DNA from 3 places in the Bacillus sp. FJAT-42376 genome. Region 1 is predicted to be linked to each of the others. Evidence: a T-box and tRNA genes for the amino acid it is inferred to sense, from the RefSeq annotation. Region 1 holds a T-box; the other regions hold tRNA genes.

Region 1 (5,652 bases):
GAGGGTGCATGAAAACATAATGGTCATACATGTAAGGTTCGGTCTGGTTTTTATTTTATACAAAATAAAAACACAAGGAGGAGTCATATAATGTCTCGTTATACTGGCCCTAGCTGGAAACTATCCCGCCGTCTTGGAATCTCTCTAAGCGGTACAGGTAAAGAATTGGAAAAACGCCCTTACGCTCCTGGACAACACGGTCCTGGACAACGTAAAAAACTTTCTGAGTACGGTCTTCAATTGCAGGAAAAACAAAAACTTCGCCACATGTACGGAGTAAACGAGCGCCAGTTCCGCAACACGTTCGTTAAAGCTGGAAAAATGAAAGGGATCCTTGGTGAAAGCTTCATGGCTTTGCTTGAATCCCGCCTTGACAACGTTGTTTACCGTCTTGGTCTTGCGCGCACTCGCCGCCAGGCACGTCAATTGGTAAACCACGGACACATCATGGTTGACAACGCTCGCGTTGACATTCCATCTTTCCAAGTTAAAACAGGTCAGGTTATCACGCTGCGTGAAAAATCCCGCAACCTTGATATCGTGAAAGAAGCTCTAGAAGTAAACAGCTTCGTTCCTGAATACTTGACTTTCGATGCTGACAAGCTTGAAGGAACTTACACTCGTCTTCCTGAGCGTTCTGAGCTTCCAGCTGAAATTAACGAATCTCTTATCGTTGAGTTCTACTCTCGTTAATCGATTTGAAGAAAAAACCGCTGAACTTTTGTTCGGCGGTTTTTTTTTATGGTTAAATTAGTGGCTCTATACTATTTGTTGGGGTACCCAAACAATTGCGTAAATAAAATACACGCAGATATCCATTCCTTTATACTTGAATTGTCGAGAAACAAGTAGAAAAGAAATGGAGCTGCGTGTCCTTGAATTTTACCATGAATATTCCCGGTTTAAAAGATTGTCTCCTCATCAAGGTGGAAGAACGTGACGGAAAAGTCTTACTTCATGTAGAGATGGAGCTGAAGCGCCAGGTGTGTCCGGGCTGCGGGCAGAAGACGAAACGCGTTCATGACTATAGACTTCAAAAAATCAAACATCTCAAGTGGTTTGAACGACTGACGGAAATCTGGTACCGACGCAGAAGATTAGCCTGCAGCTGCGGGAAGCGATTTTCAGAGAGAAACGTCATCGTTGACAGCGTACCTCCATTGAATTTAACCAAGCCTTGTCCATCCGTGTGATCCAAGCCAAAACATTTAAAGAGACAGGAGACAGGTTTGATGTCTCTTCGACGACCTGTATTCGTCGATTTGACCGATTGGCTCAAACCCAAATCCGTAAAGTCGACACGCTTCCTCCTGTCATTGCCATTGATGAATACAAGGGCGACACACAGGAAGGAAGGTACCAGTTAATTGTCGCCGATGGGGTAACCAAAAAACCACTGGATATTTTGCCGAACCGTTCCAAGAAAACCATCAAACACTACCTTCAGAAGCATGGGAACGAAGTTCGTGTGGTCATCATGGATATGAGTCCCTCCTTTAAAGCAGCCGTTCATTCGGCACTTGGAAAGCCTATCATTGTGGCGGATCGGTTTCACTATTGCCGGTATATTTTTTGGGCTTTAGATGCGGTAAGAAGAAGGGTTCAGAAGGATTTTCATCCTTACGATCGCAAGAAATGCAAGCGCATGAAACATGTCTTTCATAAGCGGAACGACAAACTTTCAGACCAGGAAAGATGGTACCTAAGCCGGTATCTGGAGATGTCTGAAGAGCTTCAAGCAGCCTACAACTTGAAAGAAACGTACCGGACCTGGTTTGAAGAAGCGAAGGAAAAAGGCCAGTCTGGGATTATGGAAACGAAAAAGGCGCTGGAGAGTTTCTATGCGGAGTGTGAAACTTCCGGGATTGCAGAAATGAAAAAAGCGACCCAAACCTTCCGCAATTGGCAGGTAGAGATTCTCAATAGCTTTGTCTATGGCTATTCCAATGGTTTTTTAGAAGGGATCAACAATTCCACAAAAGTGTTGAAACGGAATGCCTATGGATTTCGAAATTTTACTCGATTCCGTGCGAGAATCTTATTGCAACATCAGTTTAAAGGAATGGGTCTTCATATTGGATAAGGGCGGCAGTTTTCACTGCCACCCCAACATTTGACGGAGAACCAAATTAGTTAAGTGTTTGCACTGACCCTCAGTGCAGTAACGCGATGAGGGAACAAGCAACGAGCATCCCACCCCCTATTCCCCAACAACTCTCGTCTGGCGGGGACGAAGGTTTAGTCCTTTAGCAGACCGGGGGTCAGTGCAATGCACTGACCCCCAATATGGTACCGCACTGGGGGAACAAGCAACGAGCATCCCAGCCCTTATACTTGAACAACTCTCGTCTGGCGGGGACGGAGGTTTAGTCCTTTAGCTGAGCGGGGGTCAGTGCAACCAGTAAAATCAGTCCAATCAGTGCAACCCGTACAATCCCCCCCCACAAAAACAGAAAAAAGCACCCTGATCCATGGGTGCTTTTTTCAACCGATTAAAACTGTACCATCGTATACTTCTTTTTCCCGCGTCTGATAATGGTAAATTCATCATCAATCCGGTCCTCTGCTTGCAGCACATAATCCAGTTCCTGCTTGCGCTCACCATTAATATAGACGGCACCGTTTGTTACGTCTTCACGAGCCTGTCTTTTGGAAGGCGAGATGCCGGCTTCGATTAACAGGTCAATCAGGCTAATCTCCTTGCTGCTCGCCTGATGGGACGGAACGTCTTTGAAGCCTTGCTTGATTTCTTCTCCGCTAAGCGATTTAATTTCTCCGCTGAACAGCGCCTGGGAAATACGGATGGCCTGGTCAAGCGCTTCCTGACCGTGAACCATCGCTGTAACTTCTTCTGCCAGCCGCTTGTGAGCTGCTCTTTTTTCAGGAGCCTCCTGAACTTCTTTTTCAAGGGCATTGATCTCCTCATGAGAAAGGAATGTAAAGTACTTCAGGTATTTCACGACATCCCGGTCATCTGCGTTGATCCAGAATTGATAGAACTCGTACGGAGATGTTTTTTCCCGATCAAGCCAAACAGCGCCGCCCTCTGTTTTTCCAAACTTCGTGCCATCTGCTTTTGTTACAAGCGGAATGGTCAGACCGAACGCTTTCGCCTCTTCTTCCGTTTTACGGATTAGCTCAAGACCTGCTGTAATGTTCCCCCACTGATCGCTTCCGCCAATTTGAAGTTTGCATCCCTGATTTTGGTACAGGTTCAGGAAATCGTATGACTGCAGGATCATGTAGCTGAACTCTGTGAATGAAATACCCGAGTCAATCCGCGTTTTAACCGAATCTTTCGCAAGCATGTAGTTCACACCAAAGTATTTTCCTACATCTCTTAAGAAAGCAATGACATCCATTTTTCCAAGCCAGTCAAAGTTGTTCGCAATTACAGCAGGGTTCGCTTCCGCTTTGAAATCAAGAAATCTTGAAAGCTGTTCTTTAATCCGGTCGGACCATAGCTGAACGATATCCTTTGTATTCAGTGTACGCTCCGCCTTTTTCCCGCTTGGATCCCCGATTAATCCTGTTCCTCCTCCAACAAGGGCGATTGGATGATGGCCCGCCTGCTGAAATCTTTTCAGCGTCAGGATCGGAAGCATGTGGCCTATGTGAAGGCTATCCGCCGTCGGATCAAATCCGGAGTAAAGTTTGATGGATTCTTTATTTAACAGTTCCTCAAGACCAGCTTCATCTGTAATCTGGCTGACCAGTCCTCTAAATTTTAAATCCGACAATAATTCATTCATGTGACATACTCCTCTTCGTTTTGATGAAAAATAAAAAAGCCCCTTCATTATAAAAATGAAGGGACGAATTTCGTCGCGGTACCACCCTACTTAAGAATGGTTCACAAATAACCATTCTTCGCTCAATCAGATAACGGCCTTCAGCCGTCCTCGGCCGCCTATTGCAGCTTTGGATGCTCATGGAATGTAATTCGCAGACTGCCTGTGTACTGATTTTCACCGGCCATCAGTTCTCTGAAACAGGGAAACAGCTGCTACTGTATACCAATCGTTGCTCAATATTCACATAATGAATTTTTACCATAATACATGCCATTCTGTCAAATCTGATTTTCCGACAAATGATACAAATTTTCAGTTAATTTTGTGTTATAATATTTTTGCTTCAAGGGGGAGGATTGAAATGGAGAAATGGACACAGAAATGGCATAAGAACTCCAATACTCGCATGATTTGGATCAAAAGACTTCGAATTGCTTACGGGGTCCTGTGGAATACGGCCTTAATTGCACTCATCCTTTTTACTGCAGCTGCCGTTTTTGCCGGCAGCGCAGGCGCCGGCTATTTTGCCTCACTCGTGAAAAATGAAGAAGTTCTCAGCTATGATGACATGAAGAAAGATATTCATAATTATGAGGAAACGACGGAAGTTTACTTTGCTAACCAGGAACTGGCGGGGAAGCTCAGAACAGATCTATCCAGAACAAAGGTAAAACTTGAGCAGATATCGCCGCATTTGGTCAAGGCGATAGTCGCTACAGAAGATGAGTTTTTTTATCAGCATAACGGGGTCGTTCCCAAAGCTATATTCAGAGCACTTTATCAGGAGTTTACGAACTCTTCTATGCAGAGCGGAGGCAGCACCCTGACCCAGCAGCTGATAAAAAACCAAATTCTGACGAACGAAGTCTCCTTTGACCGCAAAGCAAAAGAAATCTTGCTTGCTCTCCGGCTGGAACGTTTTTTTAAGAAGGACGAAATCCTTGAATCCTATTTAAATATGGCTCATTTCGGAAGGGACAATGCAGGGAAAAATATAGCAGGGGCTGAAACAGCCGCTCAGGGAATATTCGGAATCAGCGCAAAAGACTTGTCCATTGCACAAGCGGCATTTATTGCAGGACTTCCGCAAAGCCCTTTTGCGTATACTCCCTATACAAATGAAGGAACGTTAAAAAAGGACCTGACCCCCGGCATTTCCAGAATGAAAATTGTGCTTCGCCGGATGCTGAGTGAGCAGGTCATTTCAATGGCTGAATATGAAAGCGCTTCTTCTGAGGATATAGCCAAACAATTTAAAAAACCAAATAAGAGCAGTATGAATAACAAATATCCGTTTCTGACAGATGAAATAGAAAAGAGAGCAAAACTGATTTTAATGGATTACCTTGCAGATAAAGACGGATACCTTCCGGCAGACCTTACCCGCGACCGGAAACTGAGAGATGATTACCTCGCTCTTGCTGACCGTCAATTAAGGCAAAATGGCTACCGCATTTATACGACGATTGACAAAGACATTTATGAAGCGATGCAGCAGGCGGCAAAAAATTACCAGGATTACGGTCAAATACACCCTGTGCAGAAGAAAAACCCTGATACGGGCAAAACAGAAACCGTACAGGAACCAATTGAACTCGGGGCCGTTCTGATCGAAAATAAGAGCGGCAAAATCCTTAGCTTTGTCGGCGGCCGGGACCATGAGAGAAAACAAGTAAACCATGCGACCTCGACTTTAAGATCGATTGGATCAACGATGAAGCCGCTCTTATTCTATGCTCCCGGTATGGAAGAAGGGTTTTTGCAGCCGGGAAGCTATTTAGCTGACTTGCCATATGAAAAAATAATGAACGGAAAACCTTACGCTCCTAAAAATTCAGGCGGAGTGTTTCACGGTTTA
Region 2 (5,652 bases), 1.4 Mb from region 1:
AGCGGGCGGTTGATTCAATATCCCCGTTTGCCGGACAAAACAGGCTGAACATTACGATCGATCGAAGACTGGAGGAAAGAATTCTCAGCAAGGAAAACCTTCATGATTGGATGGATAAACTCTCTCAGACGTTTGTGGACAAAACCCTTTGTTTTGGAGGCGGAGAATCCAGTCATTATGCCGCTTCGAGAGGACTCGCAGTTATCCGCGATTTTCTTGACGGGCCTTTTCAAACCGCTGCAATCGTTTCGCATGGCAATCTGATTTCATTGATTCTGAACCATTTTGATGAAACGTTCGGGTTTGAGCAGTGGAAAACCCTCTCCAATCCGGATGTGTACCTACTGGAGTTCGAAGGCTCTACTCCGGCTATTAGAAGAGTCTGGGATGGGCTATAGAGGGAAGGGAACAAAACACCCGCTTGATTACCTCAAGCGGGCGTAATGGTTATAAAAGCTTTTCTCCAAACAGGGAACCCATTAATGCTACTGCAACCGATGCTGTCTTGTTTCTTTCATCTAAAATCGGATTGACCTCTACAAATTCCGCCGATGTGATCAATTCAGATTCAGCAAGCATTTCCATCGCCAAATGACTTTCGCGGTAGCTAATCCCTCCAATAACCGGCGTCCCGACACCCGGCGCATCATGCGGATCTAGACCATCAAGGTCCAGAGACAAGTGAACTCCATCTGTGCGTTCTTTTAAATAGTCAATCGTTTCTTCCATCACACGGGTCATCCCGAGACGATCTACTTCATGCATCGTGTAAACCCGGATTCCTTTTTCTTTTATGAGTTTTCTTTCCCCTTCATCCAGAGATCGTGCTCCGATAATCACCACATGTTCAGGCTTAATCTTAGGAGAAAAACCGGCTATGCCCGTTAATCCTTCATCGCCGATTCCAAGGCTCGCTGCAAGCGGCATGCCGTGAATGTTTCCTGAAGGAGACGTGTCTGCTGTATTTAAATCTCCGTGTGCATCATACCAGATTACACCGAGGTTTTGATAATTTTTGGCTAATCCCGCCAGTGTTCCTATGGCGATGCTGTGATCCCCGCCCAGCACTAAAGGAAAAGCTCCGGACTTCACAACTTCATCTACTTTTGAAGCAAGAAGTTCGCTCGCTTCTGTTACCGCTTTCAAATTTTTTAAATTATAAAGAGGCTCTTCTAATTCTTTCTCCCGCTTGCCGATTTTAATATCTCCGCTGTCCTCAATGGTATAGCGAAGATTCTCCAGCCGTTCAGCAACACCTGCATAGCGGATTGCACTTGGCCCCATGTCTACGCCCCGTCTTGTTTGACCCAAGTCCATAGGGACCCCAATTATGTTGATTTTCTCAAGCGCCATTCGACTTCCTCCTCTGCTCTCTATATCCTTATAATACATAGAAGAAGCCGTCTGACTCAACTCGACAAATTTTTGTATAAAAATACAGAAAATTCTCGCATATAACGCAAAAAGAAAACACAAAAAAAGCCTATCACGATGTGAAAGACATTACAGAAAATATATGGTGGAGCCTAGCGGGATCGAACCGCTGACCTCCTGCGTGCAAGGCAGGCGCTCTCCCAGCTGAGCTAAGGCCCCTCATTGTATTGGAGCGGAAGACGGGATTCGAACCCGCGACCCCCACCTTGGCAAGGTGGTGTTCTACCACTGAACTACTTCCGCTAGTTATCAGGGTATGGATGTCTCCGGATGATAAAGATAATGCGGGTGAAGGGAGTCGAACCCCCACGCCCGAAGGCGCTAGATCCTAAGTCTAGTGCGTCTGCCAGTTCCGCCACACCCGCATATGAAAATAAATGGTGAGCCATGAAGGACTCGAACCTTCGACCCTCTGATTAAAAGTCAGATGCTCTACCGACTGAGCTAATGGCTCGGATGGCTGGGCTAGCTGGATTCGAACCAACGCATGACGGAGTCAAAGTCCGTTGCCTTACCGCTTGGCTATAGCCCAATATGATTAGTATCATTCATTCGTACTCTATTAACATGTCCAACCCAGCGGGTTTTAAACATGATATAAATAAAATGGTGGAGGGGGGCAGATTCGAACTGCCGAACCCTAAGGAGCGGATTTACAGTCCGCCGCGTTTAGCCACTTCGCTACCCCTCCACATCAGTGAAGACAGTGCCGGCAAGAGGACTTGAACCCCCAACCTACTGATTACAAGTCAGTTGCTCTACCAATTGAGCTACACCGGCATATAATGTTTATAATATTTGATATGTAATGGTGGAGGATGACGGGATCGAACCGCCGACCCTCTGCTTGTAAGGCAGATGCTCTCCCAGCTGAGCTAATCCTCCATGTATTTTTAGGCTTGTGATAAGCGGCGCATTGCGCTGCTGCCTTCTCTCACATAGCTTGTCCATGTAAAAATGATGGTGACCCGTACGGGATTCGAACCCGTGTTACCGCCGTGAAAGGGCGGTGTCTTAACCGCTTGACCAACGGGCCGCAGACTTTAAGTAAGCTTCCAACCGGGCTCGAACCGGTGACCTCTTCCTTACCATGGAAGCACTCTACCTACTGAGCTATGGAAGCATGGCTCCGCAGGCAGGACTCGAACCTGCGACCGATCGGTTAACAGCCGATAGCTCTACCACTGAGCTACTGCGGAACAATATAACCTGGCAATGTCCTACTCTCACAGGGGGAAACCCCCAACTACCATCGGCGCTAAAGAGCTTAACTTCCGTGTTCGGTATGGGAACGGGTGTGACCTCTTTGCCATAATTACCAGATATAAGGTTGAAAGATTGCTCTTTCAAAACTAGATAACGATGTGCTTCACGAGTAATGGAAGCCTTACTTGAATAAAGGTTAAGTCCTCGACCGATTAGTATTCGTCAGCTGCACGTGTCGCCACGCTTCCACCTCGAACCTATCAACCTGATCATCTTTCAGGGGTCTTACTCAAATGATGGGAAATCTCATCTTGAGGGGGGCTTCATGCTTAGATGCTTTCAGCACTTATCCCGTCCGCACATAGCTACCCAGCGATGCCTTTGGCAAGACAACTGGTACACCAGCGGTGCGTCCATCCCGGTCCTCTCGTACTAAGGACAGCTCCTCTCAAATTTCCTGCGCCCGCGACGGATAGGGACCGAACTGTCTCACGACGTTCTGAACCCAGCTCGCGTACCGCTTTAATGGGCGAACAGCCCAACCCTTGGGACCGACTACAGCCCCAGGATGCGATGAGCCGACATCGAGGTGCCAAACCTCCCCGTCGATGTGGACTCTTGGGGGAGATAAGCCTGTTATCCCCGGGGTAGCTTTTATCCGTTGAGCGATGGCCCTTCCATGCGGAACCACCGGATCACTAAGCCCGACTTTCGTCCCTGCTCGACTTGTAGGTCTCGCAGTCAAGCTCCCTTGTGCCTTTACACTCTGCGAATGATTTCCAACCATTCTGAGGGAACCTTTGGGCGCCTCCGTTACATTTTAGGAGGCGACCGCCCCAGTCAAACTGCCCGCCTGACACTGTCTCCCGGCCCGATCAGGGCCGCGGGTTAGAAGTTCAACACAGCCAGGGTAGTATCCCACCGATGCCTCCACCGAAGCTGGCGCTCCGGTTTCCAAGGCTCCTACCTATCCTGTACAAGCTGTGCCAAAATTCAATATCAGGCTGCAGTAAAGCTCCACGGGGTCTTTCCGTCCTGTCGCGGGTAACCTGCATCTTCACAGGTACTATAATTTCACCGAGTCTCTCGTTGAGACAGTGCCCAGATCGTTACGCCTTTCGTGCGGGTCGGAACTTACCCGACAAGGAATTTCGCTACCTTAGGACCGTTATAGTTACGGCCGCCGTTTACTGGGGCTTCAATTCAAAGCTTCGCTTGCGCTAACCTCTCCTCTTAACCTTCCAGCACCGGGCAGGCGTCAGCCCCTATACTTCGCCTTGCGGCTTCGCAGAGACCTGTGTTTTTGCTAAACAGTCGCCTGGGCCTATTCACTGCGGCTCTTCAAGGCTATTCACCCTAAAGAGCACCCCTTCTCCCGAAGTTACGGGGTCATTTTGCCGAGTTCCTTAACGAGAGTTCTCTCGATCACCTTAGGATTCTCTCCTCGCCTACCTGTGTCGGTTTGCGGTACGGGCACCATTTTCCTCGCTAGAAGCTTTTCTAGGCAGTGTGGAATCAGGAACTTCGGTACTTCATTTCCCTCGCCATCACAGCTCAGCCTTAACCAAGGGACGGATTTGCCTATCCCTTGAGCCTACCTGCTTGGACGCGCATATCCAACAGCGCGCTTACCCTATCCTCCTGCGTCCCTCCATTGCTCAAACGGAAAAGAGGTGGTACAGGAATCTCAACCTGTTGTCCATCGCCTACGCCTTTCGGCCTCGGCTTAGGTCCCGACTAACCCTGAGCGGACGAGCCTTCCTCAGGAAACCTTAGGCATTCGGTGGAGGGGATTCTCACCCCTCTTTCGCTACTCATACCGGCATTCTCACTTCTAAGCGCTCCACCAGTCCTTCCGGTCTGGCTTCACAGCCCTTAGAACGCTCTCCTACCACTGTTCTGAAAGAACAGTCCACAGCTTCGGTGATCCGTTTAGCCCCGGTACATTTTCGGCGCAGGGTCACTCGACCAGTGAGCTATTACGCACTCTTTAAATGGTGGCTGCTTCTAAGCCAACATCCTGGTTGTCTAAGCAACCCCACATCCTTTTCCACTTAACGGATACTTGGGGACCTTAGCTGGTGGTCTGGGCTGTTTCCCTTTTGACTACGGATCTTATCACTCGCAGTCTGACTCCCATAGATAAGTCTTTGGCATTCGGAGTTTGACTGAATTCGGTAACCCGATGAGGGCCCCTAGTCCAATCAGTGCTCTACCTCCAAGACTCTTGCTATGAGGCTAGCCCTAAAGCTATTTCGGAGAGAACCAGCTATCTCCAGGTTCGATTGGAATTTCTCCGCTACCCACACCTCATCCCCGCACTTTTCAACGTGCGTGGGTTCGGGCCTCCATTCAGTGTTACCTGAACTTCACCCTGGACATGGGTAGATCACCTGGTTTCGGGTCTACGACCACGTACTCATTCGCCCTATTCAGACTCGCTTTCGCTGCGGCTCCGTCTCTTCAACTTAACCTTGCACGTAATCGTAACTCGCCGGTTCATTCTACAAAAGGCACGCCATCACCCGTTAACGGGCTCTGACTACTTGTAGGCACACGGTTTCAGGATCTGTTTCACTCCCCTTCCGGGGTGCTTTTCACCTTTCCCTCACGGTACTGGTTCACTATCGGTCACTAGGGAGTATTTAGCCTTGGGAGATGGTCCTCCCGGATTCCGACGGGATTTCTCGTGTCCCGCCGTACTCAGGATCCACTCAGGAGGGAACGAAGTTTCGATTACAGGGCTGTTACCTTCTCTGGCGGGCCTTTCCAGACCGCTTCGCCTACCCCGTTCCTTTGTAACTCCGTGTTGAGTGTCCTACAACCCCAGAAGGCAAGCCTTCTGGTTTGGGCTGATCCCGTTTCGCTCGCCGCTACTCAGGGAATCGCATTTGCTTTCTCTTCCTCCGGGTACTTAGATGTTTCAGTTCCCCGGGTATGCCTTCCAGACTCTATGTATTCAAGTCAGGATGCTGCTCCATTACGAGCAGCGGGTTTCCCCATTCGGAAATC
Region 3 (5,652 bases), 2.1 Mb from region 1:
CGGATCACCGAAGCTGTGGACTGTTCTTTCAGAACAGTGGTAGGAGAGCGTTCTAAGGGCTGTGAAGCCAGACCGGAAGGACTGGTGGAGCGCTTAGAAGTGAGAATGCCGGTATGAGTAGCGAAAGAGGGGTGAGAATCCCCTCCACCGAATGCCTAAGGTTTCCTGAGGAAGGCTCGTCCGCTCAGGGTTAGTCGGGACCTAAGCCGAGGCCGAAAGGCGTAGGCGATGGACAACAGGTTGAGATTCCTGTACCACCTCTTTTCCGTTTGAGCAATGGAGGGACGCAGGAGGATAGGGTAAGCGCGCTGTTGGATATGCGCGTCCAAGCAGGTAGGCTCAAGGGATAGGCAAATCCGTCCCTTGGTTAAGGCTGAGCTGTGATGGCGAGGGAAATTAAGTACCGAAGTTCCTGATTCCACACTGCCTAGAAAAGCTTCTAGCGAGGAAAATGGTGCCCGTACCGCAAACCGACACAGGTAGGCGAGGAGAGAATCCTAAGGTGATCGAGAGAACTCTCGTTAAGGAACTCGGCAAAATGACCCCGTAACTTCGGGAGAAGGGGTGCTCTTTAGGGTGAATAGCCTTGAAGAGCCGCAGTGAATAGGCCCAGGCGACTGTTTAGCAAAAACACAGGTCTCTGCGAAGCCGCAAGGCGAAGTATAGGGGCTGACGCCTGCCCGGTGCTGGAAGGTTAAGAGGAGAGGTTAGCGCAAGCGAAGCTTTGAATTGAAGCCCCAGTAAACGGCGGCCGTAACTATAACGGTCCTAAGGTAGCGAAATTCCTTGTCGGGTAAGTTCCGACCCGCACGAAAGGCGTAACGATCTGGGCACTGTCTCAACGAGAGACTCGGTGAAATTATAGTACCTGTGAAGATGCAGGTTACCCGCGACAGGACGGAAAGACCCCGTGGAGCTTTACTGCAGCCTGATATTGAATTTTGGCACAGCTTGTACAGGATAGGTAGGAGCCTTGGAAACCGGAGCGCCAGCTTCGGTGGAGGCATCGGTGGGATACTACCCTGGCTGTGTTGAACTTCTAACCCGCGGCCCTGATCGGGCCGGGAGACAGTGTCAGGCGGGCAGTTTGACTGGGGCGGTCGCCTCCTAAAATGTAACGGAGGCGCCCAAAGGTTCCCTCAGAATGGTTGGAAATCATTCGCAGAGTGTAAAGGCACAAGGGAGCTTGACTGCGAGACCTACAAGTCGAGCAGGGACGAAAGTCGGGCTTAGTGATCCGGTGGTTCCGCATGGAAGGGCCATCGCTCAACGGATAAAAGCTACCCCGGGGATAACAGGCTTATCTCCCCCAAGAGTCCACATCGACGGGGAGGTTTGGCACCTCGATGTCGGCTCATCGCATCCTGGGGCTGTAGTCGGTCCCAAGGGTTGGGCTGTTCGCCCATTAAAGCGGTACGCGAGCTGGGTTCAGAACGTCGTGAGACAGTTCGGTCCCTATCCGTCGCGGGCGCAGGAAATTTGAGAGGAGCTGTCCTTAGTACGAGAGGACCGGGATGGACGCACCGCTGGTGTACCAGTTGTCTTGCCAAAGGCATCGCTGGGTAGCTATGTGCGGACGGGATAAGTGCTGAAAGCATCTAAGCATGAAGCCCCCCTCAAGATGAGATTTCCCATCATTTGAGTAAGACCCCTGAAAGATGATCAGGTTGATAGGTTCGAGGTGGAAGCGTGGCGACACGTGCAGCTGACGAATACTAATCGGTCGAGGACTTAACCTTTATTCAAGTAAGGCTTCCATTACTCGTGAAGCATATCGTTATCTAGTTTTGAGTGAACAAAAAAGATTAAAAAAAGTCTTGATTTTTTCTGCTCAGACGATATAATTAATCTTGTCACTTTTAAAACTTGTCTGGTAACTATGGCAAAGAGGTCACACCCGTTCCCATACCGAACACGGAAGTTAAGCTCTTTAGCGCCGATGGTAGTTGGGGGTTTCCCCCTGTGAGAGTAGGACGTTGCCAGGCAGGTATTCCGCAGTAGCTCAGTGGTAGAGCTATCGGCTGTTAACCGATCGGTCGCAGGTTCGAGTCCTGCCTGCGGAGCCATATTATGGAGAGCTGTCCGAGTGGCCGAAGGAGCACGATTGGAAATCGTGTATACGTCATAAGCGTATCGGGGGTTCGAATCCCCCGCTCTCCGCCATAATATCTGGCCCGTTGGTCAAGCGGTTAAGACACCGCCCTTTCACGGCGGTAACACGGGTTCGAATCCCGTACGGGTCACCAACAATTTTAAATCAGCAGCAAGTTAAAGGTGTTACGATCACCCAACAAAACGAATGTAAGAGGGTTGGGAGGAGCAAGCAGTGCAATTGCGCCGCTCATCACAAGCCGAAACACTACATGGAGGATTAGCTCAGCTGGGAGAGCATCTGCCTTACAAGCAGAGGGTCGGCGGTTCGATCCCGTCATCCTCCACCATTAACCTATTATAATTATTATTGTCGCGGGGTGGAGCAACGAGCGAAACTTCTGCGAAAATGCTTCGAGTTGTACTCGCTGAGCTGCTGCTTGGTTTTACTTCCTGAAGCGAGGACAGTCAGCTGTCTGAGAGCATGCTTAAACTTAATACTTCTTATTATCGCGGGGTGGAGCAGTCTGGTAGCTCGTCGGGCTCATAACCCGAAGGTCGCAGGTTCAAATCCTGTCCCCGCAACCAAAATGGTCCGGTAGTTCAGTTGGTTAGAATGCCTGCCTGTCACGCAGGAGGTCGCGGGTTCGAGTCCCGTCCGGACCGCCATTTGATTTTTCGATCAAATCTAAGTAAAATGTAAGAGGGTTTCAATAGAAGCCGAAACTTAATGGCTTGGTAGCTCAGTCGGTAGAGCAATGGACTGAAAATCCATGTGTCGGCGGTTCGATTCCGTCCCAAGCCACCATTTGTTTTTTGCCGGTGTAGCTCAATTGGTAGAGCAACTGACTTGTAATCAGTAGGTTGGGGGTTCAAGTCCTCTTGCCGGCACTGTCTTCACTGATGTGGAGGGGTAGCGAAGTGGCTAAACGCGGCGGACTGTAAATCCGCTCCTTAGGGTTCGGCAGTTCGAATCTGCCCCCCTCCACCATTTACAGGGGCATAGTTTAACGGTAGAACAGAGGTCTCCAAAACCTCCGGTGTGGGTTCGATTCCTACTGCCCCTGCCAATATAAATTCATAATGTGGCGATTGTGGCGAAGTGGTTAACGCATCGGATTGTGGTTCCGACATTCGTGGGTTCGATTCCCATCAGTCGCCCCATATTTTTGTCTTTAGATATTGGCTGCTGTATAATCAATATACATAGATGGGCTATAGCCAAGCGGTAAGGCAACGGACTTTGACTCCGTCATGCGTTGGTTCGAATCCAGCTAGCCCAGCCATTTTTATTTTAAAGGAAATACTTTACTTCCTTTTGCATAGAATGACTTACAGAGATCCATTAAGCGGAAGTAGTTCAGTGGTAGAACACCACCTTGCCAAGGTGGGGGTCGCGGGTTCGAATCCCGTCTTCCGCTCCATAAGTTTGGCGGCATAGCCAAGAGGAAAGGCAGAGGACTGCAACTCCTTTACCCCCGGTTCGAATCCGGGTGCCGCCTCCAAACAATATGCCGGTGTGGCGGAATTGGCAGACGCGCACGACTCAAAATCGTGTTCCTCTGGAGTGCCGGTTCGACCCCGGCCACCGGTATCATAGAAAAAGACCTCAACCTTCATGGTGGGGTCTTTTTTTGTTCCCGTCTTTGAACGAACGAAATAAATGGCAACGGGTTACCTTATGCTCGTCACCGGTGCACCACTTTTTCAGGATGAACAGGTGGAAAAGGATTCTTTACTCTGAGCGTTGAAGTGTAAGGCAAAGAATGTTGTTAGTATTCCTAAAGTACTTATACTGAGAGGATGACAATGAACATGGGCAAACTGGTTGTGAACATGTTTATGACGCTGGACGGCGTTATTCAGGCTCCGGGAAGAGTGGATGAAGATGGAGAGGGCGGGTTCAGCTACGGAGGATGGCAGGCACCGTATGTCGATCCGGAATCGGGGCAGCTGATTGCAGCTGATTATGCAAAGCTTGACGCGCTGCTGCTCGGCCGCAAAACGTACGAAATCTTTGCTCCATATTGGCAGCAGGCTCCGGCCAGCAATCCGTTCACCACGCTGTTCAATGAAAAACCCAAATATGTTGTGTCCCGCACATTAACGGGCGTCGACTGGAACAATTCTAAGCTCATCAAGGGGGAAGTGGCAACAATTGTGCCCTTGCTGAAGGAGAGGTATGCAGAGGTCCACGTTGCCGGAAGCAGCCACTTAATTCAGACATTGCTGCTTCACGGACTGATTGACCGTATGAACATCTGGCAGTTCCCGGTATTGCTTGGAAAGGGCAAACGGTTCTTTGACTCGGGTACGATCCCTACGGCCCTGCGCCTGCTTGAATCGAGAACATTCCGGAGCGGCTCGGTTCTATTGCGCTATGAGACTGCGGGAGAACCGGCGTTCCGGAATATGGGGCAGGAAAAGGATGAGCCGCGTCCATAAGATAAAGGGCATATATCTCGGCAGATAAATAGCTAATATACCCAATTTGTGCGCAGCCGCATGCTTTTTCCTGTAAACATGATAGAATGGTAGGCAGAACGATTTTCGTTCACATTGTTTTATTAAGGAGATTTTATTTGGATACATCCATTATGGCATTTAAGAAAGACATTGATGCATTAGACAAAGGTCATGTTTTATATTTCATAGATGAACCGCACGTATATATTAAAAACGCAGCTGCCTATATTCTCTCCGGAGTTGAGAAGGGGGAGCATGTTTTTGTCATTGAAAATGAGAGGATGTTTTCTTCTTTGCATGCCCTGCTGAAAACTTCATTGACTAAGACTCAGCTCGATATGGTTCATTTCGTAAACAATTTTGATTTTTACTATTCCAATGGAGATTTTCACACCCCTACGATCGTGGCTTATTTTCTGGAGGTTGTGAAGCCGGTCCTCCATGAAAAACAGGCGTTTCGGACATGGGCCCATATTGAGTGGGGGGAATTAAAGGATATTGAGAGTAAGCTTGATGCTTATGAAATAAATGCTAAAACGACCGTGCATGAGATGGAATTGCTTTCAGTCTGCGCCTATGATGTGGTGCGCCTGCCGGAAACCATTAAAGGTTCATTATTAAACTCGCACGACTATTTAATACGTAATCATGAATTAGAGACTTTAAACCGGCAGAATGCGGTAAATGAATAATTTCTTAGGTCTTGCTTACTGTGAGGCCTCTTTTTTTAATTGTGAACCTTCTATTAACATTTTCGATACGGCTTGTCTTCTATTCTATTAAAGGATACAATTCTCGTATAACCATCACGTTACGGTTTAGGGGTGATTCCGTTGGGGCTGAGAAATTAAAGATTGGTGAATTGGCTGAATTGTGTGGAGTAACAAAGAGAACGATTGACCATTATACGAATCTGGGTCTACTAAAAGCAGAACGTTCCCCTTCGAATTACCGCTATTATGATCGGTCTGCTGTTGAGCAAATCCATTTGATTGAACAATGTAAAGCAGACGGGATGCATTTGGCGGAAATTAAGAAGCGGCTGCTGGAAAAGGACGCAGAGGAAATTGATTTATCGGAATTGAGATTAAAAAT

What was found. The T-box of region 1 lies ahead of tyrS (tyrosine--tRNA ligase). A T-box ahead of a tRNA ligase gene usually reads a tRNA of that ligase, here a tRNA-Tyr.
Region 2: it encodes a tRNA-Tyr, which carries the amino acid that the T-box ahead of tyrS (tyrosine--tRNA ligase) is inferred to sense. The anticodon was not compared.
Region 3: it encodes a tRNA-Tyr, which carries the amino acid that the T-box ahead of tyrS (tyrosine--tRNA ligase) is inferred to sense. The anticodon was not compared.

What each region holds. Positions count from the first base shown of each region.
Region 1 covers NZ_CP033906.1:3,409,083-3,414,734, forward strand. The annotation lists gene rpsD (30S ribosomal protein S4) at 91-693, shown strand; partial or broken gene CEF21_RS17080 (ISL3 family transposase) at 888-2,083, shown strand; gene tyrS (tyrosine--tRNA ligase) at 2,493-3,752, opposite strand; T-box leader at 3,809-4,033, opposite strand; gene CEF21_RS17090 (transglycosylase domain-containing protein) at 4,156-5,652, shown strand, end outside.
Region 2 covers NZ_CP033906.1:510,980-516,631, reverse strand. The annotation lists gene CEF21_RS02615 (histidine phosphatase family protein) at 1-398, shown strand, start outside; gene rocF (arginase) at 448-1,353, opposite strand; tRNA gene CEF21_RS02605 (tRNA-Ala) at 1,518-1,593, opposite strand; tRNA gene CEF21_RS02600 (tRNA-Gly) at 1,603-1,677, opposite strand; tRNA gene CEF21_RS02595 (tRNA-Leu) at 1,718-1,799, opposite strand; tRNA gene CEF21_RS02590 (tRNA-Lys) at 1,813-1,888, opposite strand; tRNA gene CEF21_RS02585 (tRNA-Gln) at 1,892-1,966, opposite strand; tRNA gene CEF21_RS02580 (tRNA-Tyr) at 2,042-2,125, opposite strand; tRNA gene CEF21_RS02575 (tRNA-Thr) at 2,142-2,214, opposite strand; tRNA gene CEF21_RS02570 (tRNA-Val) at 2,244-2,319, opposite strand; tRNA gene CEF21_RS02565 (tRNA-Glu) at 2,396-2,470, opposite strand; tRNA gene CEF21_RS02560 (tRNA-Thr) at 2,485-2,557, opposite strand; tRNA gene CEF21_RS02555 (tRNA-Asn) at 2,559-2,633, opposite strand; rRNA gene rrf (5S ribosomal RNA) at 2,642-2,757, opposite strand; rRNA gene CEF21_RS02545 (23S ribosomal RNA) at 2,833-5,652, opposite strand, start outside.
Region 3 covers NZ_CP033906.1:1,218,351-1,224,002, forward strand. The annotation lists rRNA gene CEF21_RS06140 (23S ribosomal RNA) at 1-1,739, shown strand, start outside; rRNA gene rrf (5S ribosomal RNA) at 1,870-1,985, shown strand; tRNA gene CEF21_RS06150 (tRNA-Asn) at 1,992-2,066, shown strand; tRNA gene CEF21_RS06155 (tRNA-Ser) at 2,073-2,163, shown strand; tRNA gene CEF21_RS06160 (tRNA-Glu) at 2,172-2,246, shown strand; tRNA gene CEF21_RS06165 (tRNA-Val) at 2,366-2,441, shown strand; tRNA gene CEF21_RS06170 (tRNA-Met) at 2,603-2,679, shown strand; tRNA gene CEF21_RS06175 (tRNA-Asp) at 2,684-2,760, shown strand; tRNA gene CEF21_RS06180 (tRNA-Phe) at 2,824-2,899, shown strand; tRNA gene CEF21_RS06185 (tRNA-Thr) at 2,910-2,982, shown strand; tRNA gene CEF21_RS06190 (tRNA-Tyr) at 2,999-3,082, shown strand; tRNA gene CEF21_RS06195 (tRNA-Trp) at 3,088-3,161, shown strand; tRNA gene CEF21_RS06200 (tRNA-His) at 3,180-3,255, shown strand; tRNA gene CEF21_RS06205 (tRNA-Gln) at 3,303-3,377, shown strand; tRNA gene CEF21_RS06210 (tRNA-Gly) at 3,441-3,515, shown strand; tRNA gene CEF21_RS06215 (tRNA-Cys) at 3,523-3,596, shown strand; tRNA gene CEF21_RS06220 (tRNA-Leu) at 3,605-3,685, shown strand; gene CEF21_RS06225 (dihydrofolate reductase family protein) at 3,907-4,536, shown strand; gene CEF21_RS06230 (MEDS domain-containing protein) at 4,674-5,249, shown strand; gene CEF21_RS06235 (MerR family transcriptional regulator) at 5,420-5,652, shown strand, end outside.